4 regions of the Thaumasiovibrio subtropicus genome follow, and region 2 is predicted to be linked to each of the others. Evidence: predicted binding sites of a transcription regulator. Region 2 holds the regulator's gene; each other region holds the start of a gene.
The links. Region 2 encodes PurR, which represses purine synthesis genes. Its sites were predicted from a motif close to TNANGNAAACGTTTNCNTNA; they were not measured.
Positions count from the first base shown of each region.

Region 1: the regulator PurR is predicted to act here: its motif matches at 3,293-3,312, upstream of glyA (serine hydroxymethyltransferase).
Region 3: the regulator PurR is predicted to act here: its motif matches at 5,540-5,559, upstream of TSUB_RS19545 (phosphoribosylaminoimidazolesuccinocarboxamide synthase).
Region 4: the regulator PurR is predicted to act here: its motif matches at 5,747-5,766, upstream of purT (formate-dependent phosphoribosylglycinamide formyltransferase).

Region 1 is NZ_AP023054.1:787,904-795,384, forward strand. Features, by position in the region: gene purL (phosphoribosylformylglycinamidine synthase) at 1-1,712, shown strand, start outside; gene glnB (nitrogen regulatory protein P-II) at 1,974-2,312, shown strand; gene TSUB_RS03725 (YitT family protein) at 2,384-3,001, opposite strand; gene glyA (serine hydroxymethyltransferase) at 3,392-4,642, shown strand; gene nrdR (transcriptional regulator NrdR) at 4,903-5,352, shown strand; gene ribD (bifunctional diaminohydroxyphosphoribosylaminopyrimidine deaminase/5-amino-6-(5-phosphoribosylamino)uracil reductase RibD) at 5,362-6,480, shown strand; gene TSUB_RS03745 (riboflavin synthase) at 6,563-7,219, shown strand; gene ribBA (bifunctional 3,4-dihydroxy-2-butanone-4-phosphate synthase/GTP cyclohydrolase II) at 7,252-7,481, shown strand, end outside.
Region 2 is NZ_AP023054.1:1,849,557-1,857,037, reverse strand. Features, by position in the region: gene torA (trimethylamine-N-oxide reductase TorA) at 1-570, opposite strand, end outside; gene torC (pentaheme c-type cytochrome TorC) at 586-1,773, opposite strand; gene torE (trimethylamine N-oxide reductase system protein TorE) at 1,835-2,002, opposite strand; gene TSUB_RS08360 (TfoX/Sxy family DNA transformation protein) at 2,139-2,741, opposite strand; cyclic di-GMP riboswitch class I at 2,865-2,964, opposite strand; gene purR (HTH-type transcriptional repressor PurR) at 3,144-4,148, opposite strand; gene torD (molecular chaperone TorD) at 4,486-5,142, opposite strand; gene panP (pyridoxal-dependent aspartate 1-decarboxylase PanP) at 5,513-7,162, opposite strand; gene TSUB_RS08340 (DUF2860 family protein) at 7,424-7,481, opposite strand, start outside.
Region 3 is NZ_AP023055.1:717,771-725,251, reverse strand. Features, by position in the region: gene TSUB_RS19575 (rhomboid family intramembrane serine protease) at 337-900, opposite strand; gene TSUB_RS19570 (3'-5' exonuclease) at 953-1,483, opposite strand; gene TSUB_RS19565 (DsbA family oxidoreductase) at 1,614-2,255, opposite strand; gene TSUB_RS19560 (ABC transporter ATP-binding protein) at 2,838-4,703, shown strand; gene TSUB_RS19555 (YbjQ family protein) at 4,719-5,036, shown strand; gene TSUB_RS19550 (hypothetical protein) at 5,285-5,512, shown strand; gene TSUB_RS19545 (phosphoribosylaminoimidazolesuccinocarboxamide synthase) at 5,645-6,748, shown strand; gene TSUB_RS19540 (hypothetical protein) at 6,913-7,242, shown strand.
Region 4 is NZ_AP023054.1:1,689,329-1,696,809, forward strand. Features, by position in the region: gene moeA (molybdopterin molybdotransferase MoeA) at 1-569, opposite strand, end outside; gene folE (GTP cyclohydrolase I FolE) at 715-1,368, shown strand; gene pcp (pyroglutamyl-peptidase I) at 1,485-2,123, shown strand; gene TSUB_RS07590 (hypothetical protein) at 2,475-2,837, shown strand; gene TSUB_RS07595 (SulA-like leucine-rich domain-containing protein) at 2,850-3,263, opposite strand; gene TSUB_RS07600 (hypothetical protein) at 3,493-3,831, shown strand; gene TSUB_RS07605 (class I SAM-dependent methyltransferase) at 3,845-4,483, shown strand; gene purT (formate-dependent phosphoribosylglycinamide formyltransferase) at 4,514-5,689, opposite strand; gene TSUB_RS07615 (hypothetical protein) at 6,021-6,410, shown strand; gene cdd (cytidine deaminase) at 6,493-7,419, opposite strand.

The sequences.
Region 1 (7,481 bases), 1.1 Mb from region 2:
TTGGTGACCTTAACCGCATTAAACTGTCTGCAAACTGGATGTCTGCAGCGGGTCACCCAGGTGAAGATGCAGGTCTTTACGAAGCGGTGAAAGCGGTAGGTGAAGAGCTATGTCCTGCACTTGGCCTTACGATTCCTGTTGGTAAAGACTCAATGTCGATGAAGACCAAGTGGGAGCAGGATGGTGAGCAGCGTGAAGTCACGGCGCCGCTATCACTGATTATCACTGCGTTTGGTCGTGTTGAAGATGTTCGCAACACAGTGACGCCTCAGCTTCGCACCGATAAAGGTGATTCTAGCCTTGTTCTTATCGATCTAGGTAACGGTCAAAACCGTCTAGGTGCGACAGCACTGGCGCAGGTTTACAAGCAGTTGGGTGACAAAGCGGCAGATGTCGATAGCCCAGAGCTACTGAAAGGCTTCTTCAATGCGGTTCAAAGCCTAGTGCGTGATGGTAAAGTGATTGCTTACCATGACCGTTCAGATGGCGGCCTTTACACCACTCTCGCAGAGATGGCATTTGCGGGCCACTGTGGTATCAATGCCGATATTTCTGCATTGAGTGAAGACACACTAGCGGCACTCTTCAACGAAGAGTTGGGTGCAGTACTTCAAGTTTCTGATGCTGAGCTTGAAAGCGTGAAAGCGGTACTTGCTGCACATGGTCTTGCGGCTTGCAGTCATGTGATTGGTAAAGTGACCACTGAAGATGCACTGCGCATCAACCGTGGCACTGAAACGCTACTTGATCAAAACCGTACAGCGCTACGTGCTATCTGGGCGGAGCTGACGCATAAGATGCAAGCACTGCGTGATAACCCGAAAGGCGCGGATCAAGAGTTTGAAGCCAAGAAAGACAACAACGATCCTGGTCTAAATACTCGCCTAAGCTTCGACATCAATGAAGATGTTGCAGCGCCGTTCATTGCGACAGGAGCGAAGCCTCAAATGGCGATCCTGCGTGAGCAGGGCGTAAACTCCCATGTTGAGATGGCGGCAGCATTTGACCGCGCTGGCTTTGATGCCAAAGATGTGCACATGTCAGACATCTTGTCAGGCCGCGTTCAACTTGACGGCTTTAACGGCCTTGTCGCCTGTGGCGGTTTCTCGTACGGTGACGTACTGGGTGCCGGTGAAGGTTGGGCGAAGTCGATTCTGTTCAACAACAATGCCCGTGACCAATTTGAAGGCTTCTTCAAGCGTGAAGATACCTTTGCACTGGGTGTGTGTAATGGTTGTCAGATGATCTCGAACTTGCGCGAACTTATCCCAGGTGCAGACCTATGGCCGCGTTTCGTACGTAACGAATCAGAGCGTTTTGAAGCGCGCTTTAGCTTAGTAGAAGTGCAAGAGTCTCAATCGCTGTTCTTTAATGGTATGGCTGGATCGCGCATGCCAATCGCCGTTTCTCACGGTGAAGGCCGTGTCGAAGTGCGTGATGATGCGCACCTAGCAGGTATCGAGCAGTCGGGTACTGTGGCACTGCGTTATATCAACAACTACGGTGATGTGACCCAAGATTACCCTGCTAACCCGAATGGTTCTCCAAATGGTATTACTGGCCTAACCACAACCGATGGTCGTGTAACTATCATGATGCCTCACCCTGAACGTGTATTCCGTGCAGTGGCGAACTCATGGCGTCCGGACGAGTGGAGTGAAGATAGCCCATGGATGCGTATGTTCCGTAACGCGCGCGTTAACATCGGTTAATCCGCTTCGTCTGTCACAAGAATTTTGCGTTACCTCGACAGTACGTAAAAAACCAAACCGCTGCTTCGGCAGCGGTTTTTTTTGCTTTCTTGTTGGCTTGTGATGGCAATGACTGGATATTGCCGAGAATCCGCGTTATTTATGTTTTTGATTTTCATGGCTTCTTACTGCCAGTGATTGTCGGCTTGTCTATAATTTGTGATAATTGCCGAAGATGATTTCAGGATGTCGGATCGGCCTCTTTACGAAAGGAATGCGAACATGAAAAAAATTGATGCCATTATCAAACCCTTTAAACTTGATGACGTGCGCGAAGCGCTGGCTGAGGTCGGCATCACAGGCATGACGGTCTCAGAAGTCAAAGGCTTTGGTCGCCAGAAAGGCCATACTGAGCTCTATCGTGGTGCTGAGTACATGGTGGACTTTCTACCAAAGGTGAAACTAGAAATTGTGGTTGCTGATGATGTGGTTGATCAGTGCCTAGACACCATTATCGAGACGGCCCAAACAGGTAAAATTGGTGATGGCAAGATCTTTGTTACCGACGTTGAGCGTGTAGTACGCATCCGTACCGGTGAGGAAGATGAAGAGGCGATTTAATTGTCGTCGGTAATACAACAAAAGCGCCCATCAGAGGCGCTTTTGTTTTATCGGATGCTTGTACTTTATGTTTATGGTTGCGGGATCGGGTGATTTCCTGAATAGCGTCCCGGTTTATGGTTCATGGTCAACACCATGTTCAGTAGTACTGCGCCAACGACTGAATACGCAAGCATGATTGGGGTTAACATAAAGAATGACGCAATCAAGATAGCGCAATCGATACCCATCTGCATTTTACCTGCAGAGATTCCAAAGCGTTCTTGGCAGTAAAGGCACAGCACATTGAAGCCACCTAGGCTCGTTTGATGACGAAACAGCATAAGCATACCGACGCCCATCAAAATGCCGCCAATCATGGCGCAATAGAGCGGATCTAAGCTATCCACACTAAAGAACAACGGGATATGATCTGCCATCACAGAGACAAGTCCACCTGAAATGATGCTGGTGATCGCGAAGCTCTTACCCATACGGAACCAAGCCATGAGGTAAAATGGGCAGTTGAATAGGAAGTACAGGGTACCAAATGATAAGCCAACAAATTCGCTTGCTAATAGCGCCAAACCTGTTGTGCCACCGGTGAGTAGGCCGCCCTGTTGTAAAAAGAAGACACCCTGTGCGACAACGAAGGTTGCGGTCAGTATCGCGATACAATCTTCAACTAGGGTGTGTTTACGTTGTTTCACTGGTAATGCTCTCCTATTTCATGAGGCACGAATTTTACCTAAAACAGCGGGTTAGACGAAGAATTGCGGCGTAAGTCGCAGAAAGTGAATTGTCAGGGCTCAGTTACGGAAAATGGTGTTTTATCTTTACGGTCTGCAGGCCGCACGGTGTCTGTATTTATACTCAGAGTGTGATCATGAAGTTATTTCATGGTGAACCTGAAGAAAAAACAATGAAGCTTGTGACAAATTTTACAGAAAAGCTACCTGACTTAGATCAAATTATGTAGAATGTCGGTCAAATGTTGAGAGTGACGCAAACGTTTGCGTGCCCGTAATTACTGGCTTGTCGAATTGTGTGCTTTCTTGGTACTCTTTTTTAACAAAATAACTCTTAGTCAGGAGAGACAGATGTTAAAGCGTGATATGAATATTGCCGATTATGATGCAGAACTGTTTACTGCGATTCAGGAAGAGACGGCGCGTCAGGAAGAGCATATCGAACTGATTGCTTCCGAAAACTACACTAGCCCACGTGTAATGGAAGCACAGGGTTCTCAGCTGACTAACAAATACGCGGAAGGTTACCCTGGTAAGCGTTACTACGGTGGTTGTGAGTATGTCGATAAAGCCGAGCAGCTAGCTATCGACCGAGCGTGTGAGTTGTTTGGTGCAGAATATGCCAACGTTCAGCCACACTCAGGCTCTCAAGCAAACAATGCGGTATACATGGCGCTACTGAATGCAGGCGATACGGTATTGGGCATGAGCCTCGCACACGGCGGTCACTTAACTCACGGTTCTCCTGTTAACTTCTCGGGTAAGCTTTACAACGTCATTCCTTACGGTATCGATGAGCAAGGTCAAATTGACTACGCGGAAGTGGAAGCGTTGGCGCTAGAGCATAAGCCTAAGATGATCATCGGTGGCTTCTCTGCGTACTCTCAAATTGTTGATTGGGCGAAGATGCGTGAGATTGCTGACAAAGTTGGCGCTTACTTCTTCGTTGATATGGCACACGTAGCTGGCCTGATTGCCGCCGGTGTCTACCCGACGCCAGTACCACATGCGCACGTTGTGACAACCACAACACACAAAACGCTCGCGGGTCCTCGTGGTGGTCTTATCCTTTCGAACGAAGGTGAAGACTTCTACAAGAAACTGAACTCTGCGGTATTCCCAGGCGGTCAAGGTGGCCCACTGATGCATGTTATCGCCGCGAAAGCTGTTGCTTTCAAAGAAGCGATGGAGCCTGAGTTCAAAGAGTACCAAGCACGCGTTGTTGAAAATGCAAAAGCCATGGTGGAGACGTTCCTATCTCGTGGTTACAACATCGTGTCTGGTAGCACCGAAAATCACCTGTTCCTTGTTGATCTGATCGATAAGAACATCACAGGTAAAGAAGCGGATGCCGCTTTGGGTGCCGCGAACATCACCGTGAACAAAAACAGTGTACCGAATGACCCACGTAGCCCATTCGTAACCTCTGGTATTCGTGTGGGCACACCTGCGATTACTCGCCGTGGTTTCTCGGTAGAAGATGCGAAAAACCTAGCAGGTTGGATGTGTGACGTGCTTGATAACATTGAAGATCAAGCTGTGATCGAAGCGACCAAAGCGAAAGTGTTGGAAATCTGTCAGCGCCTTCCAGTATACGCTTAATCACTCACGCGTTAGTAATTTAAAAACGGTGCCTCAGGGCGCCGTTTTTTTGTCGCTAAAAAGTCATTCTAGTCCCTGTTTTTCATCAGGTTATGTTGTTCCTAAGCCTGACATTCAAGCAGAAACAGCGGGCAGTGTGATGTCTTTTTGCCAACTATTGATGATTTCGCTAGAAATAGGGGTGAAATTTAGCATTTTGTCCCCATTTTTCTTAAGTGAGGCCAGTGGTTTGATATACTGTGCAAAAAATAGGAGGTCATATGCATTGTCCGTTCTGCGCGGCGACCGATACTAAAGTGATTGATTCACGACTGGTTGCTGATGGTCACCAAGTACGCCGCCGTCGCCAGTGTTTGGCATGTAACGAGCGTTACACCACATTTGAAACTGCTGAGCTATTGATGCCGAAGGTGATTAAAACTAACGGCAATCGTGAACCTTTTGATGAAGACAAGATGCGTAATGGCATTGCCCGCGCTTTGGAGAAGCGTCCGGTGAGCACCGATGATGTGGAACGTGCCATCAATGCCATTAAGTCGCGATTACGCGCAACAGGTGAGCGTGAAGTTGGCTCAGAGATGATCGGTAATTTGATCATGGAAGCGCTTAAAGAGCTCGATAAAGTCGCTTATATTCGGTTTGCGTCTGTGTATCGTAGCTTTGAAGATATCCGCGAATTCGGCGAAGAGATCGCTCGACTTGAAAAATAGGGTCTAAGGATGACATCCGCTTTTACTGCGTTAGATAAACAGATGATGCTGCGTGCGTTGGCTCTGGCTGAGCGCGGTCGTTATACCACTTCACCGAATCCTCGTGTGGGTTGCGTGATTGCGCACGGTGATCACATTGTCGGGGAAGGTACGCACTATCGAGCTGGTGAGCCTCACGCCGAAGTGTTTGCGCTTCGTCAGGCAGCGGCAAAAGCAGAAGGTGCGACGGCCTATGTTACGTTAGAGCCATGTTCCCATTATGGACTCACGCCGCCCTGTGCTGAGGCGTTGATCAAAGCCAAGGTGGATCGCGTGGTGTGCGCCATGGTCGATCCTAATCCCCAAGTTTCTGGTCGTGGTTTACGCATGTTGGAAGCTGCTGGGATCGCTACACAGAGTGGTCTTTTCGAAGCAGAAGCCTTGGCATTGAATCCCGGTTTTATCAAAAAGATGACCCAAAACCGTCCTTTTGTTCAATTGAAGTTGGCGGCGAGTTTGGATGGCAAGACAGCACTAGCAAATGGGGAATCCAAATGGATAACCTCTGCGGCTGCGCGCCAAGATGTGCAATCTTTACGCGCGCAAGCAGATGCGATTCTTTCAACCAGTGGGACGGTACTGGCTGACGACCCGCAGTTAAACGTGCGCTGGGAGCAATTGGCCCCTTCAATTCAGGCGCAGTATCCTCAAGCGGATCTCCGCCAACCGATCAAAGTGATTGTCGATCGCCATCAGCGTGTCACATCAGCGCATCGTTGCACTCAGCAGGGTGAGGTGAGAATAGCAAGCCAAGCAGAGAATCCACACTGGCGAGATCATCCCCATACATCATGGTTAGCATTGCAGGATGACTCCATTGAGAGTGTATTAGCGGCCTTAAGTCGAGCTGACCTTAATCAAGTTTTTGTTGAAGCTGGAGCAAGATTTGCTGGTGAGCTACTCGCGGCAAAAGCCGTGGACGAACTGATCCTCTATTTGGCGCCTAAACTGATGGGGGGTGACAGCCGAAGTTTGATAGGGGCGCTTAACCTCTCAGCAATGAGTGACGTGGTCGACCTTGAGATTAAAGACCTACGCATGGTCGGCAAGGATATTCGAATTATCGCCACCCCTGTTTATTCCGATTGATTCTGCGGTAAGATGCAGAGCCATTTATAGATAGCTAATGACTTTCGTGTTGGTACACGAGAGGACTAACGTCAGGATAAGTATGTTTACTGGAATAGTTGAAGCGGTAGGAACAATTACTGCCATTACCCCTAAAGGTGAAGATGTCTCGGTGACGGTGGAGTCTCATCATCTCGATATGTCTGACGTCAAGTTAGGCGATAGTATAGCGACGAATGGGGTGTGCTTGACTGTCGTGAGTCAAACCGCAACCAGTTACACGGCCGACTTATCGTTAGAGACGCTAAATCTTACTGCGTTTCGCCACTATAAAGTGGGTCAACAAGTCAACTTGGAAAAAGCCATGTTACCGACGACACGTTTTGGTGGTCATATGGTGTCGGGCCATGTGGATGGTATCGCGACGGTGCGTGAGCGCAATACGTTAGGTCGTGCGATTGAGTTTTGGATTGAAGCGCCAGCGGAGCTCAGTAAATACATTGCCCACAAAGGCTCGGTCGCGGTGGATGGTATCAGCTTGACCGTGAATGAAGTGAAAGGCGATCAGTTTAAGTTGACGATCGTACCGCACACGGCGTCAGAGACAACAATAGAATCTTTTGTTGCAGGCAGAGAGATCAACTTGGAAGTTGATGTGATTGCCCGCTATCTAGAGCGTTTAATGCTAGGCAGAGCAACTGAGAAGTCTGAATCGGATGTTTCCATGGACTTACTCGCTCGCAGTGGTTTTTTACGCTAATAATCAAATAACAGTTAATTGAGGTTGTTGCCATGGCTTTAAGCAGTGCTGCCGAAATCATTGAAGATATTCGTCAGGGAAAAATGGTTATTTTGATGGATGATGAAGATCGCGAGAATGAAGGCGATCTGATCATGGCATCAGAAAAGGTTACACCAGAAGCGATTAACTTTATGGCGCGTTATGGTCGTGGCTTGATTTGTCTCACACTGACGAAAGCGCGTTGTAAGCAGCTTAATTTGCCTCTGATGGTGCAAGACAA
Region 2 (7,481 bases):
GTAGGGGAGAATGGTTTGCCCTGCGCCTGTTGAGTAGTCGCCAACCTTGGTTAAAAAGTGGCCATGCATACCGACTGCACGTTGCATATGGCTTGTGCAACTGTGGAATTGTCCGGTTTGTCGCCAGCCTGTTTGCCCAGCATGTAACGCCCAAGGTCCGAAGTTAGTTTGTACATATTCGAGTTCTCGATAGAAAAGATCGAGTGCTTCATCCCAAGTGACCCGAACGAAACGGTTGTCGCCACGTGTGTCGCTGCTGTAGCGATGTTTCTTGAGCCAATTGAGGCGAACCATTGGGTAACGCACCCTTGAAGGGTTGTAGATCACCCCTTTGATACCGTTGATCATATCAGTGGGGTGTTTATCGAATGCTAATGGTTCAATCTCTTGCACTTTACCTGCGTAAACGCGTGCTCTAAATGCACCGAAGTGAGAACCGGATGTTTTCCATGTGCCTAGCGTGGCGTCTTCCTCTGCGTTGGCAAGTGGCGCAACTAAGCTAGGGCCGATAGCAGCTGCAACGCCTGTGGTCGCTAAGCCTCTGAGAAACTCACGTCGACTTACTGTCATCATTTCCTACCTTACTCAGTGATGATCTGAGAAATCTGAAGAATGTTTTTGTAGATATTTCAGTACTAATGCTTCACTGTCCGCGTCAAGATTGACGAACGACAACATGCCATTAAACATGCCAGGCCATGCATTGGTACTAAAGTGAGCGGGTGCGGGCTGCGTGTGACAGATACTGCAGTTGGTCACATAAGATTCATCGGCTTTTGCCCACAGTGCATCAGGCGATGAGAGGAAAGAGTCTTTCTCTGCCCAAAGTGTTGCTGTGACGCGTTCCCAACCAAGGCCTGTGAGGTCATCTTCTTTTTGCTCGAAGACTTGGATAATGTCGTCGTTGGCCGCTGCTTCTTTGGTGAGTGCGGCTGAGGGTATGTTTAACCCAAAATCTTCGTTTATCACACGACCAAAACCTTTGGTTTTTCGCCACCCTTCTATATTGAACTGAATCGCATTGCCTTGTTCAGCAATGACGGTAATTTTGGTTGCGGGATTGAGTAGGCCACCTTCTGTGGTTAGATTGGCGTCTTCATAAATGTTGAGGTGACGGACACTGTAGTAACTTTCACCCACGCTGTAGCGGGTGCTATGTGATTGCTGCACTAGTTCGCCTATCATACCGCCAGAGCTTTCCATCCCTTCCGGCAGCTTGTGAGCAATGCCTTTATGGCAATCGATACAGCTTTGGTCTCTTTCCGCGGCTTGCTCCATTTGAATGCGCGCGGTATCCGACATTTGGTCCCAATTCATACTGGCGTAACTGTGGCAATTTTTACACTCTAACGAACCGTTAGCCGAAAGGCGTTCCCATTCATGTTGGGCGAGTACTAAGCGGCGGTCTTCAAATTTTTCCACTGTGCTGATGCTGCCCGCAAACCAAGCGAAGACTTCTTTGCTGGCTTGTACTTTACGGGCGATTTTATCTGTCCAATTGTGCGGAACATGGCAATCGGGACAGGTGGCTCTGACACCAGAATGATTTGACCAGTGAACGGTTTGCTGCAATTCAGTGTATACAAGATCATTCTCAGGTTTGTTATGGCATGAGATGCAAAATTCTTCGGTATTGGTTGCTTCTAGCGCAGTATTAAAGCCGCCCCAGAAAATAATGCCGGCAACGAATCCGCCTAAGCAAAGCACGCCTAGGCTAATGCTTGTCGCAGGGCGTCGAAATGTCCGCCACATCGCGGAGAGAAGCTTTTTCATAGTGGCCTCGCTGATAAAAAAGCGTGGTTATAGAAAGTCAGTAAGCGTTTGAGATGGTTTGTTAGCCGTGGCCGGGCGGACCCCAGAAAAAGATCTGCATCATCCAGATGAAGAAGCCGTATCCGCCAACGATGATGACCGAAAGGATAGGGAAGAGAAAAATGACAATGAATAGAAAGGTTTTCCACTCATCACTGCGTTGCGACGTTGTTGTTGTATTGTTGTCCATGACATTGCCCACCTGAGTGCCATGAATGGAGTATAGACCCTGTACTTGGTCATGGCGGGCTGAAAAGTAAAAAGGCCGACTTTCAATAGAAAGTCAGCCTTCTCAGAATTTGTTGGCATTTAGCCTTATAAAGTCGTCATCCACCGAGCTTTGACAGGAGCTCTTGACGTCGGTCTTCGGTAACGACAGACCAATGTTTCCCTGTGATTGCGCCCTCCAATGCCCAAAGTAATTCGACGTTTAGCGATTCGCCTTGCGTGTCTTGCAGTTGTCTGAATGCCTGTAAAGCGCCTTTTTCTACGAGCTCTTCAACAGTGGTAATACCCGCTTTTTTCAGCATTCGTTCGTTTGCCAATCTCAGATTGGGTAAATCTTTGATTCGGTCAGGCAACTTCGCCTTTTTTGCCTCTTGATCCTTTTTATCCTCTTGCGCTGCGGTGAGTGCGAGGGATGCTTGAGAGATGATCTGATCTTCGTCATCCCACCAGGTGTCAGGTATTGCATAATACTTAGTGACAACCGGGAACCCACGCTTTTTGTAAACGTAAGGCTGGAATTGACTCTCCTTGAACTGACGCTCGTTACTGGCGTTAGCACGTAGGTGAAGTTTATCGTTTACAACAAGTGCGAACATGGTTTCGCCTAAGAAAAGGCCAAAACCGCCAAACATTGAACGCGACTTAATTGTCCCAAAACGACTGAGTAACTTTATTGAAGTTTTTAGTACTGGTTTGTCCATGCTACATCTCGGTGATTATGTGAATAGGTCACCACTAATCAGAGCTAGGAACCAAGAATAGACCAGCTGCAGTTCCTGAATGTCAACGCTCTGTCAACTTCCGTGTGTACAACTAGTTTTTCCATCGGCAACCCCGCTACCATTTACCAGATTCGTTAAAAATCTTGTATTTAGGCCGGAAGCTTTGCGTCCCAATCTTTCGAATGGTTTGCCCTGTTCGTGACAATATTTAGCTTATATCAATATAGGTTTTGATCTTCGTCCCAATAAAAACGTGATATTGGTACCATAATTTTGACGGGAAATTTGATAAGTGCAGAACAGAATATTGGCGTATTTGCATAAAAGGCAAAAAAATGCCCGCTTGTTCTCAAAGCAGGCATTTATAAAAAGATGATGAATTTATTTCATACGTTTTACAGACTTACGTACTACCAATTCGGGCTCCATGACGAATAATTGGCTATCGTGTTCTTTATCTTTAATTCTCGCCATCAGTAACTCGACTGCCTTTTTACCTAAACGGTGCTTAGGCTGGTGAATTGTCGTTAAAGGTGGTGAAAAGTAAGGAGATAAATCAATGTTGTCATAGCCAATCACCGAAATATCGTCTGGTACACTAATACCTGCCTGCTCAAACGTACTGATTAACGCCATCGCCATAATGTCATTGAAGCAGAAGATAGCAGTAGGGCGTTGATCCATTGCGATGAAATCTTGCGCCGCTTTCACTGCCGTTTCGCACTCAAAGTCGCCTTCGATAATCCAATCTTGATTGATAGGCAAGTTCGCCTCTTGCATCGCGGCACTGAATCCTTTCATGCGCTCGACACAGGTATTGCGCTGCAAATGGCCTGACACACAACCAATCTCTTGGTGGCCATTGTCGATGAAGTGACGCGTGGCGAGATACGCCCCTTTCTCTGCGTTATCGCGAATCTTATCTGTGGTAACAGATTCTGGTCCCCAGTCCATAATGACCATCGGTAGATCTTTTTGACGATTGAGAATGGCAAGTAGTTCGTCATCAAGATCTGAGCACATGACGAGAAGACCATCGACGCGTTTTTCAGCTAACATGCGTAGGTAATCACGCTGTTTGTTAAAGTTGCCTTCGGTATTACATAGAATCAGTGTGTAGCCGGCTTTGTAGCAATACTCTTCAACGCCGTGAACCACCTCGGCAAAGAAAGGGTTGTTAGATTTGGTTACTAACATGCCAATAGTGCGGGTAGAGTTACACTTCAAACTACGCGCAACGGCACTTGGCGCATAGTTGAGTTCGTCGATTGCTTCCCACACTTTTTTCTGCGTAGCTTCTGCGACGAATCGAGTTTTGTTGATTACGTGCGAGACAGTCGTCGTTGAGACGCCAGCCATGCGCGCAACATCTTTAATGGTTGCCATTTTTTTCTTCTAATATCGTATCTGCCAGCAGTACGCATCGCTGGCTATTATTGAGTGGTTGCGTGTAAACGGTCACAGCAACATTTCATTATGTAATCGCTTGCGTTCACATTCTACTGAGTAAGGACGATAGTGCAATCTTTATGAAATGATATACGGAATTTTAGCGCGACATTGTGATATCAGGGGTACCACTTGCGGCATTTCTCACCACTTGTCTACGTGTTTATCACTATTCAGCACTATGGGTTTACGAATTGCTTGGGTAGTTTATACGCTCGATGCAATCCCATCTCGAGTTACTGGCCGTATTTGCAGTCTGTGTCATTAAATAACATCATGGTGTAGTGTGGTGCCTTTGATACTGTTCAATACAGTAACTTAAGTCGTATATCAAAAAAGCTTGAAGCAGTTCTGCACTGGTTGCATAAAAACCAAAGCGGTCATTTTGACTAACGCGATCGACAAACTGGGGGACCCATTTGACGAGGTAACGCTGGATAATGTCGATTTGATCATTGAGGTGTCTCGCAATTTGCTGGTCGCTTTCATGTTTATTCATATTAATGATTAAGTTACCAACAAAGTCGAGAATAATCGCAATGTGATCTGCGGGTTCATTATGTTGCGCATCTAAACCGATTTGATGTTCTATCAGTAGTGCGCGAATTTCTTGTGCGGTTTCGCCGTGGGTTAATTTATCTTGGCTTAAATAGACTGAGGCATAAGGTATTGCACTGGCGCGATCACCTGTTAGAAATAAACTACAAAAATCTGCGGCAAGCTCTAATTGTACATCTTCTCGGGAATTTAACCGGGTGAGGGCATGAGAGAAATGTTCTGAGGCATCTTGTAGCTCTTCTGCTTCTGACAACTGCTGAATAAAAGCAAGAAACTGTGGACTCATATAATGCTGCAGTTGTTTCTCTGTTAGTTCAGTAAAAAACAAAGAAGAAAACCACCAGTACATTTGGGCACGGTTTTCATTAATCAATGGGTCGTTCATAGCCACATCTACACTCTGCATAACACACTGAAAGTATAGATGCTTTTTAAGGAGAGCAAAAAGAAGATGCTTATTTGAATATACTCAAGTCACCTCAAGATGCTTGTTCAGCGCGAGTTTCTAGGTTTGCCATCGCGGCACTGCTTTGAAGGTCTAGTCGACTACATCAAAAAGCAGTAACAAAGGTGGCGAGCCAAAAAACTCGCGCTTTGGGAAGCGACTAGCGCCCCGATTTCTGCGTTAAATGTGTTCGAAAGGGGAAAGCCATTCCGTTACCCCTTTGCCTTGAACTCGCCGCGTTAGTCTGCTTCCTGTTGCTTGCTTCTTAAGCTTTGCCTGTTGAGGCGGCGGTAGTTGATTACTGTCGTGCGTTTATCTGTCTCGCAAGCTCGAGCAATTTAGGCAGGCTAATGATGCTCTGCTTAGCGATATCACTTTGCTCATCAAGGACACATTCAAGAATTTCTTCTGTGGTGAGCGGGTTAGCCAGTACAACCCGGAATACCGTGGTGATGCGACGATCCCAGCGCGCGGGATTGATACGCGTACGAGAGACAAAAGACTTACCAGACTCACGTTGGCGCTTTTGAATGAACTTGGTTAGGTCATTGAGAAGCTCATGTAGGCGAGTCACTTCTTCTTGTGTCCCTTTATCCAGCGCGTGTTGCACCTCGACAGGGACATAGCGATAGGTCAGCAAGCAGAGTTCAGGTCGGGTAACGAGTTCAAACTCAGGACGGCTATCAATTAAGTGAGCAAAATTGTCCGCCATGGTGATACCACGGTCGATCAACATTTCGTAGCCTTGGCGGCTAATAACGTTAAGGCATGCAAAGAGCAGCATAGCCATCCCGCTTCGCGATCCTTCAAGGGTATGGCTACCGAGATCTTTAGAGCCTTTACGCAGAATATACTCGGCGTGATGCTCAATCGAAGCCATGGACGCCGGGTTTTTGAAAATCACCATACCGGCACCCATAGGGACATAAAGCTGTTTGTGAGCATCAATGGTGACGGAATCTGCGCGTTCAATGCCTTTTAACAGGTGGCGATGGTTGTCAGACATTAAGGTAGCGCCACCCCAAGCGGCATCAACGTGAAAATGGCAATCGTGCGCTTGCGCAATATCGGCGAGGGCGTCAAGTGGGTCTATGTTGCCCGTTTCTGTGGTGCCAGCAACCCCGACAATCGCAAAAGGCTTAATATTGTTGGCTTTGAGCTCCGCCAGTTTCTCATTCAGTGCGTCTAGGTCGATACGATTATCGTCATCGGTTTTGACAGGGATAAGGCTGCGACGGCCAATGCCGAGGACATCTGCCGCCTTTTTCAATGAATAGTGACCACGTTCAGAGACCAATACGGCGATATCGTCATAGCCATAGTGGCGCATGGCACGGAACAACCCTTCTTGAGCGACGCCTTGAAAATCGCCGTCAGCCTTTAAGAGGTTATTTCTTGCAACCCAGAGTGCGGTGATGTTCGCAATGGTACCACCAGAACAAAATGCGCCGAGTGAATGTTCCGCGCTGTGCATCCAAGTGTCGTAGAAGTCACTCTGTTGCTGATAGATCAGATTATGTAACATGCCTAACACTTGACGCTCTAGGGGCGTAAAGGCTTTCGAGGTCTCAATCTTCACCAAGTTCTGGTTGAGACCGATCATGATTTTAGATAACGGCATCAGGAAGTAGGGAAGGGCTGATGTCATGTGGCCGATAAAACTGGGCGCAGAGGTATGCACAGATTGCGCCACCAGTTTTTCTAGCAAAAATTCGGTGTGCTCTGAAACGTAGCTCGGGTGTTCAGGAATATCTGCACCACTGAAGTCTTTTTCGATCTCGGCGAGGGGCTTCTCTTTTGCGGCAATGTGGGTGCGCAGAAAGTCGTTAAGGTTCGCAGAGATTTGAGTCTCTATGGAACTGAGTGTTGAGCCCGGCGCTTCTGGTATGGTGAAAATGCGAAACAGATTTTCTAGCGTCGCTTCAGCAGGTTTTGTGAAAGTTGACATTTTTTGTCCAGCGTCCCTTTTGGCTTTATTTGTCGTTTTTCTTCTAAGTGCCAACGCAAATGGTGATTCAAAAAACAGAGGGTATCTGAATTATATGAGAAAAAAAACCGCTTTGACCGTAAGGAAAAGTAAGAAGCGAGTGCAATTGGTGATAAAACGGGCATTCACCATTATTTGATGTGGAAAGTGATGTTGGTTCAGCGAAAGGTAGGAAATATTTAATGACAAAGAGGTGACGCTGTCACCCCTTTATCGAACGGACTAGAAACGATAGTTCATGCCCACTGAAGTGAGTAGACTGTCTTCGTCGTAGAAATCG
Region 3 (7,481 bases), on a different replicon from region 2:
AGGTCTGATTAACTCATGTTATTCACGGTATCTGCGACTTATATACATCTAAAGTCTATCCTTGAAGACGTTCTTAAAAAGTATGAAATCGTAAGATGAATTATGTGTGTCATCTTCGCTTCAGTGGGATGCATCTTTGATGACAGATAGGTGACAATGATATTGGCTAGGAAACAAGCAAAGGAGAGATAGGACTAGGCTTGTCAGCACGGTACTGTTTGGTAGGCTAGTAAACTAAACAGAACCGCCGATAATGAGTTCAGAAACGACTTGTGGCAATAAAAGCGCAGTCCCCCACGCTAACAATTACTTTCAAAGGCTATCTACTTTCAAAGACTATCCGACAACACGATCAGCCATACGCTTATCTTTTCGCGCATAACGCCAACCAAAATAGCCGCCGACGATAGCGCCAAACAGATGGCTTTCAAAGCTGATTCTCGCCTGCCCAGGGAAGACACCGAAAACCATTGAGCCGTAAAAAATCAAAATTAAGAAAGAAATGAGCATCGACTTTACCGAGCGACGCATCACGCCGTAAATCAATAAGTAACTCCACAGTGCATAGATAACACCACTTAAACCAACATGGTAAGCATCGCGAGCAAGCAGCCAAACGGAGAGCCCAGTGAGCAACCAACTCACAGCAAGAACACGATAGAAGCGCTTCTCGCCAAACTGAAACAAGAAAACCGAGAGTACGGAAAAAGAGATAATATTACTAAAGAAGTGCTGCCAACCACTATGAATGAACGGTGAAAGAAACACGCCAATCAACCCTGTCGCAGATCGAGGATAGATACCAAGGTGGCTTAAACTACCATTGGTCAACACATTAACAATGGTAAGTATCAACAGCAACGCGGCGAATACACCTAAATATTGGACATGTTTTTTCAACTTCACGACTCCTTGTCTGTTCAATGGCTAAAACGTATTTTAAAGCAAACCGTTATAAAACTTTAAGTGCCAGTTTCGCCAAATTGTAAGCATCAACGTATCCTGAATGCTGACGCCCTTCCCACTCAATCTCAAGCACCTCCATCGCTGCTTTATGACCAAAGCGCACTGTTTTCATCCGTTGATGAATGCCAAACAGCGTGGCCATATTCAAGTACTCACTAAAGGGCATCTCCAGACCTTTCTGCTCGCACTCAGCTTTCAAAACATCATTATCATGTCCCCAAGCAGCGTATATCTTATTGGCACCACCAAAGTTTTTAATCATCGACTTGAGTACCGATGCCAGTGGTCGTCCTTGTTTTTCTATCTTTCTTGGCGTGATGCCAGTCAGCTCAACGCAAAACAGGGAAATATCATCATGCTCTGGCTTCACATAATACTGAGCACGTTTAACCACTTCGCCCAATTTCAGATCAATTTCAGCCAAGCCAATTTCAATGATTTCGCCTGTATTCTTCTCGCGACCGTCATTCCAGCAGCACATCTCTAGGTCAAAGCAAACAATGCGGTTGTAATTCATAACAGCTCAAATTAAATTTCGTTGCGCAACATTGTACCGCACCTTACCCACAACGAAAGTCTATAGCGAACAAAGGTCAACCAGTTGGCCTTTGTTCGAACAAAAATAGGATAATTGAGGATAAAACGTACTATTGAAGAATGTCGTTCAATGCTCTAACAAACGCATCGACAGGCTGACCACCAGTAATGACGTACTTTTTATTGAAGATAAACGTCGGCACTGCCTCAACACCCATTTGACGGTAAAACTCTTGTTCCTGCCTCACTTCTTGTTTGAATTGATCTGACGCTAGAACGGCACGTGCACTATCGCCATCAAGCTCGACGTCCTTGGCGACATCCACCAACACATTGTGATCACTGGGATCTCTACCCTCACTGAAATAGGCTCGGAACAGCGCCATTTTCAATGCCGTTTGCTTATTCCACAGCTTCGACCAATGCAAAAGACGATGCGCATCGAACGTATTGTAAATACGCGTTTGGGGTTCAAAATTGAAGTCAAAACTGAACTCCTTTCCCTTCTCCACCAGCATCTTACGATTATCCGCACTCTCTTCCGCGCTCAAACCATATTTTTCAACGATATGCTGAATCAAATTTTGGCCACTTTTTCCCATCGCTGGGTTCAACTCAAAGGCCCGCCATCGAATTTCAACATCCACGTCTTTTGGCAAGGTCTGCAACGCTTTTTGAAACGAGAGATAACCGATAATGCACCACGGACAAGAGACGTCGGAGATAAGCTCAACCGTCAAATTTTTTTGCATCGTGCCTCCTTTTGCTCAGGGCATTTATGCTATTAAGCATAGAGGAAAAATCCCGCCTATACACTCAGAGAACCCATTGAAGACAAAAGTCATGACTCAGTTCTAAATCATACATTTAGCGATTGCATCCTCTTACTCAATTGCATAATATGTGACCTGTTAAGTCCATCCGTTTCCGTTCTGTAAACGATGTGACTTCGATAGGAGAATACAAATGACATTTCTACTACTAGCCAATTAATGCGCTGCGTTAATCCATTGTCCCCCCGGGTACAAATGTGATTTTCGCCATTGCATGCGCATACCTTCATCGTCTAAAGCACGCAGTTGTCTGTGTTGTTTTCGTGTACTCATCAGTCAAAGATGCACTGGGCAAGTTTAGCCTCGCATTTTACTGTTTGTTCATGTGGCCTTAGGCGAAACCCTATACAAGCCTTCTCGATAAATCGCTTACTCACACAGTAATGCGCACTTTCGGTATAGAGCTTGTGACGAAATTGATAATAATGGTCAGTACACTGGTTGACGCGGTGAAAACACCGTGCCGTATACTGACTAAACGGTGATTCATCAGGAACAATTATGTCGTTATTAAAGTTTTTTGAACGCCTTATCCCAGCGTTAACAGACGACGCAGCGGAACAGCCTCCAAAAGGGCTATGGGCGTTTTGTCGTCATTACACACGTGGATATGAGATTCCATTGTTAGCGATGACAATACTTACCACACTGATCGCCATCAGTGAGGTAATCTTGTTTGGCTTTATGGGTACCTTAGTCGACTGGCTTGTTCAACATACCCCAGAAACCCTTATCGCTGAGGAAAAGCAAACCTTGTTCAAAATGGGCTTGCTGGTCTTGGTCGGTATTCCTTCGTTAGTATTGTTGCATTCGCTTGTCGTGCATCAAATACTGCTGGGTAACTACCCGATGAAGATTCGTTGGCTGGCCCACCGCTATTTACTACGCCAAAGCATCTCTTTTTATCAAGACGACTTTGCAGGTCGTATTGCCACCAAGGTGATGCAAACATCATTAGCGATCCGTGAAACTGTCATGAAGTTACTCGATGTGATGGTTTACGTCAGCGTCTATTTTACTTCGATGCTCATCATGATCGCGAAGGCTGACACCCGCTTGATGCTGCCGATGTTGGCTTGGTTGATTCTTTACGTCGGCATTCAATGGCATTTCGTGCCTAAGCTGAAGAAAGTTTCCACAGAGCAAGCCGATGCGCGTTCAACGATGACTGGACGAATCGTCGATAGCTACACCAACATTTCAACCGTCAAACTCTTCGCACACACAGACAAGGAAGAAGAGTATGCGAAAGAAGGCATGGAGACTTTCCTTGATACTGTCTATCGACAAATGCGGTTGGTGACAGGTATCAATTTGAGCGTTGAGATGATCAACTATCTATTAGTCTTCGTGATTGGAGCCGTCTCTATTCTACTGTGGTTAACCAACGCTATCACCGTTGGTGCGATTGCCATCGCGGTCAGCTTGGCACTTCGCCTTAACGGTATGTCGCATTGGATCATGTGGGAACTGAGCTCTCTGTTTGAAAATATCGGCACGGTGGCTGATGGTATGAATACCCTGTCGAAGCCGACAGACATTCAAGATGAGAAAGATGCCAAGCCACTCAATGTTGAGAAAGGCGGAATCACCTTTAAAGATGTCAGCTTCCACTATGGTGAAGAGAAAGGCGTGCTTGAAAAGCTTAACCTAGAGATCAAGCCTGGCGAGAAAGTCGGTTTAGTCGGGCGTTCAGGCGCGGGCAAATCCACCTTGGTCAACCTACTCATGCGCTTTCATGACGTAGAATCGGGGTCGATTGCCATTGATGGCCAAGATGTGAAAAAGGTGACCCAAGAGAGCTTACGGGCGCAGATTGGCATGGTGACGCAAGACACCTCTCTGCTCCACCGCTCTATTAAAGAGAACATTCTCTACGGTAAGCCAGACGCAACCGACGAGCAACTTGTTGCCGCAACCACCCAAGCACAGGCGCATGAGTTCATCGCGACGCTTTCTGACCCACATGGTAATGTCGGTTACGATGCACAAGTCGGTGAACGAGGTGTGAAGCTTTCTGGCGGTCAGCGTCAACGCATCGCTATCTCTCGCGTATTGCTGAAAGATGCGCCAATATTGTTGCTAGATGAAGCCACGTCTGCCCTTGACTCAGAAGTCGAGGCCGCCATCCAAGAAAGCTTGTATGAGTTGATGGAAGGCAAAACCGTCATTGCGATAGCACACCGTCTATCCACCATCGCTGCGATGGACCGCCTTATTGTGCTTGATAAAGGTGAAGTAGTTGAACAAGGTTCTCACCAAGAGCTGATCAACAACAATGGCATCTATGCGCAGTTATGGGCACACCAAACTGGCGGCTTCTTAGGGCTTGAAACAGAGCAATCGAAGCAACCTGAAGCGATTTAACTTCAAGGAGTGACAATGAAATACACGACTACCCCAGATTTCCCCGGGGAAACGATCGCATCCGTAATCGGCGTTGTTTCTGGCAACGTGGTGCAATCAAAGCATGTAGGACGCGATATCATGGCTGGCTTAAAAAGCATCGTGGGAGGAGAAATTCGCGGCTACACAGAGATGATCAATGAAGCGCGACAAATCGCCCTGTCTCGCATGATAGAAGACGCCGAAAAATTAGACGCTGATGCGATTGTTAACGTCAAATTTAGCACCAGTATGGTACAAGTCGGCACATCCGAAATATTAGCCTACGGTACAGCAGTCAAGCTTTCCCGTTAATCGAAACATCTATTTACAAACTACTCCAAAGAGGGTCTAATTTTTTAGACCCTCTTTTTTTAATTCTCATCCATCACATACACTAGAGAAAAATGCATAGTAACTGAAAAAAGTGCCATAAAGTCTTTAAGTTACGTGACTTTCCTTCCGTTAAATAAAAGTGTCACACTAAAGATGTAACTTGACGAACATCACACTTTTGGGTTTACTTAGCCCCTCACAGTTGAATATAAAAATACTAAATTTCTATGCAGAATAAATCTCACTTGGCTTTAAAGGCGCGCCTATCAAAATGTCACTCATTGGAGGAAGTCATCAAGCTTTCTCGCAAAGTGACTAACCCGTTTCTAAACCCAAATCACGAAGACAAATCATCTCAACAAGCTGCGGCGGCGAATGGTTCTGACTTTATCGAAGAGCCCGTAAAGCCCAAACGACCTCAACCACAACGATGGGCAGTGAGTTGCGAAGAGTAAACCGCTAACAAAGAATGCTCGATTTTCAAACGCAAACGTTTGCTTTTTTGCTGGCGGTTAGCAGTAGTTCTGGTATTATTCGCTGAGTTTTAGGGTTAACACCCAGTTATCATTGAAATAGGGACTTCAATCATGAGCCTTGCCGATTCCGTTCTTGCTGTTAACGATGACCTGCCAATTCGCACCGACAAGCCTGTCCACAGCGGTAAAGTCCGTTCAGTTTACTGGTTAACAGAACAAGACAGCCGCCGTCTCATCGAAGAAAAAGGCTATGACGTACCTGCAGATGCACCGCTTGCTATTATGGTCATCAGCGACCGCATTTCCGCATTCGACTGTATTTGGCACGGAGAAAACGGCCTCAAAGGTGTTCCCGGTAAAGGTGCGGCGCTTAACGCGATCTCTAATCACTGGTTCCGACTATTTAAGGAAAAAGGACTCGCTGATAGCCACATCCTTGATATTCCCCATCCTTTCGTCTGGATTGTTCAAAAAGCAAAACCAGTGATGATCGAAGCAATTTGTCGCCAATACATCACGGGTTCAATGTGGCGTGCTTATGAAAAAGGCGAACGCAACTTCTGTGGTATTGAACTTCCAGAAGGGCTACAGAAAGATCAGAAACTCTCAGAACTACTGATTACACCGTCCACCAAGGGTATTCTGCGTGACATCCCCGGCGTACCAGAACAAGATGATGTCAACATCACACGCGAAAATATCAGCGATAATTTCGCTGCTTTCAACTTCACATCCGCCGATGATATCCCTGTTTACGAAAAACTGCTCAAAGAAGGCTTTGGCGTTATCAGTGACGCGCTAGCAGAGCTGGATCAGATGTTTGTCGATACTAAATTCGAGTTTGGCTATGTCAACGATGCCGCTGGCAATGAAAAGCTCATCTACATGGACGAAGTCGGCACACCTGATTCCTCTCGTATTTGGGATGGTGCGCAATTCCGCCAAGGCAATATCGTTGAGAACTCAAAAGAAGATTTCCGTCAGCTACTATTGAATCACTTCCCAGATCCAGACATTCTTCTCAACAAAGACCGTATGCCTGAACGCGCTGCGTTAGCGAGAGACAATGCCTTGCCGCTAGAAGTGATGCAGAAAGTCTCAGATACCTATGTGGGTATCGCAGAAAAAGTGATTGGGAAAAAGCTGCATCTTAGCGAAAACCCAAAGCAAGAGATCATTGCGATTCTTCGTGACCAATACAGCCTGATTGACTAGAGTTAATTGGCCTGATTTAAAAGGTGGTAGCCTTCTTCTACCACCTTCTCTTCTCCAACTTACTCCCTTTATACCCGGCCATTTGCATACCACCAGCAAATAGTTGGCGCTTTATCGACCAGTTTCCGCTATACTTTAGTACAAAGTGCAAATTGGGTGTGATTATGAACGGTATCTCTCCGCTACAAGGTGGTTACAATATCCTGCAAAACGCTGATCAAATGGTGAAGAAAAGTGCCAGAGAGATCAACGAGCAAGGCTTTCAAAATCGCCGCCAAGAGCAAGCCAATGGTACCCAACAGAATGGTTTGGGCAATAACAACAACCAAAACCAAAATCCGTTTGCGACTAACACTGAAAATCAGGCCAATAGCCGAAATGTTGTCCAGCCTCTTGCTGATTTACAGCAAGCAGAGCTTTATGGCCGTGCTGGGACAAAAGTGGTTGAAGCAGAAGAACGGACTCGTGGCGGAATTTTAAACGTCAAAGTCTAACACCCGCTCAAAGTCTAACACCCGCATTGATATTGGCATCCGAACGCGCTTAGGCGCGTTTTTTGTTTCTACCTGTATACTCTGCCTAAAAACTCTCGCTGAACAAGCATCTTGAGGTGATTTGAGTCTAGTTTACGTCGCTCCCCGTTGATGCTGTCTCCCATTTAACGTCTCACCCTTTGCACTTCACCGACTCAAACCAAGTGCTATCTACGCTTTTTCGTCTATCCACCTTGATC
Region 4 (7,481 bases), 160 kb from region 2:
TTTAACTCATCACCGGTAGAAAAATAGGCGATGCGAGGACGGCGGTAGACGCTGACTTTATCGACGCCAATGCTTGCTAGCAACGGGATATGTCGCGCGGATAGCAGGGTCCCTTTTTCGACAACAGTCGCACCATTGATAAGGTCACTGCCTGCATGACGTACATTGTTCCCTTTGGGCTGAACAACCGTCAGGGTGATGGTCTCGTCTAGCCGTTCTACCTGTTCTTGCATGACAACGGTATCGACATTGGACGGCATCGCTGCCCCTGTCATGATCCGTACACATTCCCCCGGTTTTACGTCACCAGTAAATGGGTGGCCCGCCATCGCTGTTCCAATGAGGGTGAAGGTCGTGAGTGCCTCGTTATGAGCAAAGGCATATCCATCCATGGCGGAGTTGTCGAAGGCAGGCACATTGACGGGGGAGAGAATGTCTTCTGCAATGACATGGTCGAGTGCGTCATTCAATGTACATTGAAAGTGTTCGTTGAGTGGGGAAACCTTGTCTAACAATGAAGTTAGGGCCTGTTCGACACTAATAAGGTCGGGTGTTGAGCATGCGTCCATGGACATTTCCTTTGATTATATAACCGCATTAAATAGCAGGTGTAATTTGGCTGTAATGCAGGTATGCTTCGTCATTATTTTTTAGGTCATTTTGGCCTGAATGAGTGGTACTGGCAATGGTGCACTTAACGCATTGGGAGGTAAAATGCCAGAATTGAGTGAATCGGCAAGAAAAGTGAAGGACGCGCTTGCGGCACGTGGACTCGAAACGCCGATGACCGAAGTCAACGTTGATCGTGAAGAGAAGAAGCAGCGCATTGAGCATCACATGTCTGAAATTCTGCAACTGCTCTCACTGGATCTGACGGATGATAGTCTAACAGAGACGCCGAGCCGAATTGCAAAAATGTACGTTGATGAGGTTTTCTCTGGCCTCGATTACAAGAACTTTCCAAAAATCACCTTGATTGAAAACAAGATGAAGTGTGACGAAATGGTTCGTGTACAAGACATCACTTTGACGAGTACTTGTGAACACCATCTTGTCACCATCGATGGTAAAGCGACAGTCGCGTACATTCCTCGCGGTAAGATTATTGGTTTGTCGAAGATTAATCGTATTGTGCGCTTTTTTGCCCAGCGACCACAAGTCCAAGAGCGATTAACTCAGCAGGTTTTAGTTGCCTTGCAGACACTACTTGAAAGTGATGATGTTGCGGTAAGCATTGATGCAACCCACTACTGTGTGAAGGCACGCGGTGTGTTAGACGCGACCAGCTCGACAACCACCACCGCCCTCGGTGGTTTGTTTAAGAAAAGCTCAATGACTCGCGCTGAGTTTCTTAACGGTATTCGATAATTGCTGACTGTGAACAGTAAGCGCCTCTCGAGGCGCTTTTTTTGTCTCTTAGGTTAATGGAAAGCGTTGGTCGCTTGTAAAGTAACCGCAAGCATCAGATTAAGAAGGATGAATCGTTGAAAACTGTGCTGATAACAGGGTTTGAGCCCTTTGGCGGTAGTGAAACAAACCCAGCCTTGGAGGCTGTAAAGCAACTTGACGGCCGACAACTGAAAGGGGGCAGGATTGTTGCGTGCTCCGTGCCTGTTGTAAGGTACAGATCGGCGGAGTTGGTGGTATCAGCCATTGAAAAATATCGGCCTGATGTCGTGATCACGGTTGGGCAAGCTGCCGGTAGAGCGGCGATGACACCTGAGCGAATCGCAATCAATATTGATGATTACCGGATAGCAGACAATGAGGGAAATCAAGTCGTTGATGAGCCAGTCATTGCTGAAGGTCCGGCGGCCTATTTTTCAACATTGCCTATCAAAGCGATAACGCAGGCGCTCAATAATCAGGGCATTCTTGCGGAGGTCTCCAATACCGCCGGTACCTTTGTTTGCAATCACCTCTTTTATGCGATTCAGCACTACTTAGCATCCACACAGGTCCGCCATGGATTCGTCCATATCCCGTTATTGCCTGAGCAGGTGACTGATTCAACATTACCGTCAATGCCACTGGAAGAGATCGTGAGAGGGTTAATGATAGCGGCACAAACCTGCCTTGACGTTATACTCGATATTGCTCAGTCTGCTGGTGTTGAGTGCTAGTATCAGCTAGGCAAGGGAATTTAATAGAGTTGTCAATTAAGATGAATATTGCTCATGCCATGTAAACATGGGTATGGTAATGTAATTTAGTTTTTTAGGAGATGTTTCCAGCTTGATCTTATTTTCTCGATTTGAGCGTTTATCTGTTGCGACTGAGCCTAGATTCAGATAGTAATAGGGGATAGAACATGCCCTGTGACTATAAAACAGCGAAATTTGACATGATTAAACGTGTAGATTTGGTTGATAATGTCAGGGAGTATGTTGAATTAAAAGTAGCGACAGGCCATGTAGCGCCAATAAAAAGTCGCCAGTCTAGCCATTCGAGAAGTAATAGAGTTCAGGTATATCATGGAAGATAAAAACACACCTGTATGTCAGTTCAACTATGAGCAGTTTCTATCGCACGCTTTGCAAAATAAAGTCGATTTTAGCGATGTTATTCGTGAATTGTTCACCACAAACCAAGACCCAGATTTTTATACTGGAGCAATGCATTCACTATCGATCTCCTACAGTGATACAGACAATATTGTTCGGTTGATAAAAGTGGCGCAGCGTCACGGTATCTATAATCTGGATGTTATTCTTCCTTATGCTTTAGAAGAAAGACAAATTCAAATCATCCAAGACGAGTGTCAATGCCGAGTCGAAAATAAAGTAGATTATCAAGATAAATTAATCGTGACACTTTATGACAAAACACAGGCATAAGTTTGTTAAAACTTAGTGAACGGCGCGTTGAGAAAAGTTCACTTTTAATAGCGGCTGACTCTCACAGACTTGGCTGACGTCGGCTAAATTAACATTGCAAATAACGGCAGCATAGTGGCTATGCTTTGCTGCTTCTTCTATAAATTGCTGCGCTTGATGTGGGTTTTTAGGACGCGCTACCCGAATCTTACGGACATCAACGCCAGCCGCCTTCAATACTTTTCTGTCAACAACACTATCACCGCCGATAAAAAGCAACCATTTATCTTGCTGACTTAAGCTTTTAAGTGTTTTCAATAACATGGCAAAACCAAAGCTACCTTTATCCTGTACATCAAATTGCAAACCTGCCGTTGATCTTGTTTTGAACGACGAAGCGTCTGTGAAGTAACGGTTGTGAAGGGTGTTGAAATTGATCTGTTCCATATCTGCTCCAAACTGTTTTGATGTACAGTACTGTTGTTACATACAGTAGTTCTTGTGTTGGGAAAGATCAACCCCTTTTTGAGTAAAATTGCAGCACCTCGGTTGTGAGTAACAAATTGACACACGGTTGTTTGCAAATTGTTACATTGTGAGGCCGATATCAGATTGTTTTCAAAAATGAAGTATTATTATCGTAAGATAATTTTTCAGATGGAATGATGAGATAGAGATGAAAACAATACTGCTACCAGACCTCGTGACTGCCCGACGAAGAAAACAGGTGTCTGACATTCGGGTTGAGCAGATTGAAGGTGTCTTTTACATCGTTGCAGAACATCGCTTTGACGGTGAGGTTAAGAGCTTGAGTAGCTTCAAGACTGAGCAAGATGCACGCCGTGCTTGGGAAATCGTTGCGCAAGGCCCTTATTCTGCAGCCGAGATTTCTCTCTCTTTAGCCCATACTCGATTTGAAAAAGAGCACCATAACAGCGAATATACGACGCTGGCTTCAGATAAGCCTATTCATGGTTGGTTCTATGAAGCACCGAAAAACCCACTAAAGGCGTAAGAGAAGTAAAACGTTGGATCATGAATTTTGGCATGCACGTTGGGCAGAGAATCGGATTGGATTCCACCAACAAGCTGTTCACCCTTTATTGATAAAGTATTGGCCTCACTTAACACCCAGTTCCGATGAACGTGTCATTATCCCACTTTGCGGCAAGTCATTGGATATCGATTGGCTATGCGCAAGGCATCAGCAAGTCGTGGGCGTTGAACTCAGTGATATTGCTGTTAATGCGTTCTTTTCTGAGCAGATGCTTATTCCTACGATGACCCAGTTATCACCCCGTCATCGTATCTACTCGCTTGATGAATTGACGATTCATCAGACCGATTTCTTTATGTTTCGAAACGATGCACCGTTTGAACTGGCCTATGATAGGGCTGGGTTGATTGCCTTAGCGCCTGAACAACGCCAAAGGTATGTCGATCATCTGATGTCTATGTTAGTGGCTGGTGGGCGTTTGTTGTTGATTAACATCGTCCCCAAAGTTGGCTGTGAGCCTCAGCGTGAAGGGCCGCCGTTCTTTATTAGTGATGAAGACATTGTTCAGCTGTTTTCTGAGCATGATTGCCAGTGCTTAGAGACCTTTGTCACGGATGATGAAGACAGGTTTGATGAGCGCGTTTGGTTGATACAAAAAAAGGAGCAATAGGCTCCTTTTTACTATGCACGTGGTTTTTCGCTAGTAGTGAACTTTGATTGCATTAGCGGCGGTAACAGCATCATTAATTGCTGTCTCACAATCCTGACGACGAGTCAGTGCCACACCGAGGCGGCGCTCTCCATTGATATCTGGCTTTCCAAACAAGCGTACTTGCGTCAACGGCATTGCCAATGCGTTCTCTAGACCGCTAAATTGGATCGCATTGGATGTGCCGTTGCCAAGCACGACAGCGGATGCCGATGCGCCAAGTTGGCAAATACCACCGATAGGCTGCCCCGTAAATGCTCTTACGTGAAGTGCAAACTCAGATTGGTCTTGCGAGATCATCGTGACCATGCCTGTATCATGAGGGCGTGGAGAGACTTCACTGAAAATAACCTCATCACCTTTAATAAACAGCTCTACACCGAACAGACCATACCCACCAAGGGCATTCACGACTTTCTCAGCCATCGCTTCAGCGGCCTTCAATGCACTGTCTGTCATTGCTTGCGGTTGCCATGACTCGCGGTAGTCACCCCCTTCTTGACGGTGTCCGATAGGTGCGCAAAAGTGTACGCCATCCACTGCACGTACTGTTAATAATGTAATCTCATAATCGAAGTCGACGAAGCCTTCAACAATGACCCGTCCGGCACCTGCTCGGCCACCTTCTTGCGCATATTGCCATGCTGACTCAATATCGGCTTCGGTTCGAATAACACTTTGGCCTTTACCGGACGAGCTCATGATTGGTTTGACGACACAAGGCATACCAACGCGTGTAATCGCTTGCTTGAAGTGTTCAAACTCGCTCGCGAATTCATAAGGTGAAGTCGGGATCTCAAGCGTTTCTGCGGCTAAGCGGCGAATACCTTCACGGTTCATGGTTAACTTAGTTGCGTTGGCGGTCGGTACAACATTCAGGCCTTGTTGTTCTAGTTCAACCAGTTTATCCGTCGCGATTGCTTCAATTTCAGGCACGATGTAGTGCGGCTTCTCTCTATCGATGATGGCTTGTAACGCATCACCGTCTAGCATGTTTATGGCGTAGCTACGATGTGCTACGTGCATGGCAGGTGCATTTTCATAGCGATCAACTGCAATAACTTCCAGGCCGAGTCGCTGGCATTCGATAGCGACTTCTTTACCTAGCTCACCTGAGCCTAAAAGTAATACGCGTGTTGCATTAGGAGTGAGTGCCGTTCCAAACATAACGGGATACCTTCTGAATAGAGAAAATAGTGTGGCGATAATACCGAATAACCAGCAGAAGGCAAACGTTTGCGCCTTGGTGGTAGTAAATTATTTCAGCCATTAACATCGTGATGACTAAGTCATCAATATTGTCAGATGTTTGTCATCGTTCTCCTATAGGGGAAGACGTTCTAATGTGGCTCTGTTACCGTCGGCGTTTTCCAATAAGGGCTGAGAAAAAACAAGTTTTCAATGCGGTATAAACGAAGGTGATGCCGAAAGAAATTATTGTTCAGTTTATAAAGAAGCAGCCATTATTTTTCCTATCTATAAGTGAGTTGTTAATTTAATGAGAAAGATGTTATTCAGAGCAGCGCTTTGCCATTTGTTGTTATGGACGAATATAGCAACTGCGAGCACAGGGGTCGGTATATTTGTTGGACAACCTTATTGGGGAGTAGAGGCTAAGTTTGACTCTTTACGTGTGAACGTAAGTTTAGATGAGCAGTTTGGCTTTGGGGTCAATAAACTGTTTCCGGTAAGTAATACCCCGATGTACCTGTTTGTGGGAGGACATTATGTTGATCGACGCCATGATGAAATTGCCTTAGCACCAGGCATTGGTGCGAGCATGACATCTGCACCAATGACATTTTATGTTGATCTCTCTCCCAGCTTATATTTGGACAGCATGGCAATTGATTGGGAGGCAAAGTTAGGATTTAGGGTCAATTTTTAACGAGAAAAAACGAAATAGGCTGCAGTATGCAGCCTAATCTTTTACAGTTTCGTTTCTCAGTCGTTATCTTGAGTGAACGAATTTAAGCGCAGGCACCTTGAGTCTTTCTTGAAACCTCTGCCGTGACGACAACATACTCAAAACTGATGTCCGGATTGATTTGCTCGAGGAGTGCTTGGCATTCGGCAAGATAGGAGATGGTGCTGCCTTTCACTTCAGCCAGACAAGCTTCCTGAATGTTGGTGATCTTTTCACCCGCCATGTTTAACTGAATGAGCGCGACTTGAATTGCGGGCAGGCTAGGGTTGAATGCTGCGTTTTCCGCATACATGCCGTGGAAAATATCGCCGCTTGTCACTTTCAATGCCACACCTGAGTGACTATGGGTGTAGGGTGCGTAAGACTTCGCTGCCGACTCTACAGCTTGGCGAATTAATGCTGAACCGCTGTTGTAGTTCACCTTTAGAGTTGAAGCATCCATAAGTCCCTCAGGTTGGTCGAGATCCTTTGGTCCAAAACTATCAGGTAAAAACTGATGCAATGTTTGTGGCTTGTGATCGGGCAGTTGAACAACCAAGGTTTCAGCGTTTGATAGCTCGTTCATGAATTGGCGACAGTGGCCGCAAGGGCTGTAATTTATGGTGACGTTACGAATGCCTTTTTCGCCACGAGACCATGCGTGCGTGATAGCCGACTGCTCTGCGTGAACGGTATTGGCGATGCCGACATTATGAAACTCCATGTTTGCACCAAAATAGATGTTGCCACTGAGTGCTTCGACAATTGCGCCGACGTAGAAGTTGGAGAGTGGCGCAACAGAGTAGCTTGCCGCGAGCGGTAAAAGCGAGAGCTTAAGCTGTGTGTCATCTAATTCAGATACGGATTGAAGTCGTAGCCATTGCTCTGCAGTAAAGCTGGCTTTGAAGCTGTTTTTCGGAAATTCCTGTTCGAAAAACACCTGTATGCTGTCAGGTAATTTGTGTAGCGCTGTTAAAAATTCTGCATTCATGTCAGACATCCTTTATTGAGTGAGTGCAGTTTAAGGCGTTTTAATACGCCATTAAGTGATCA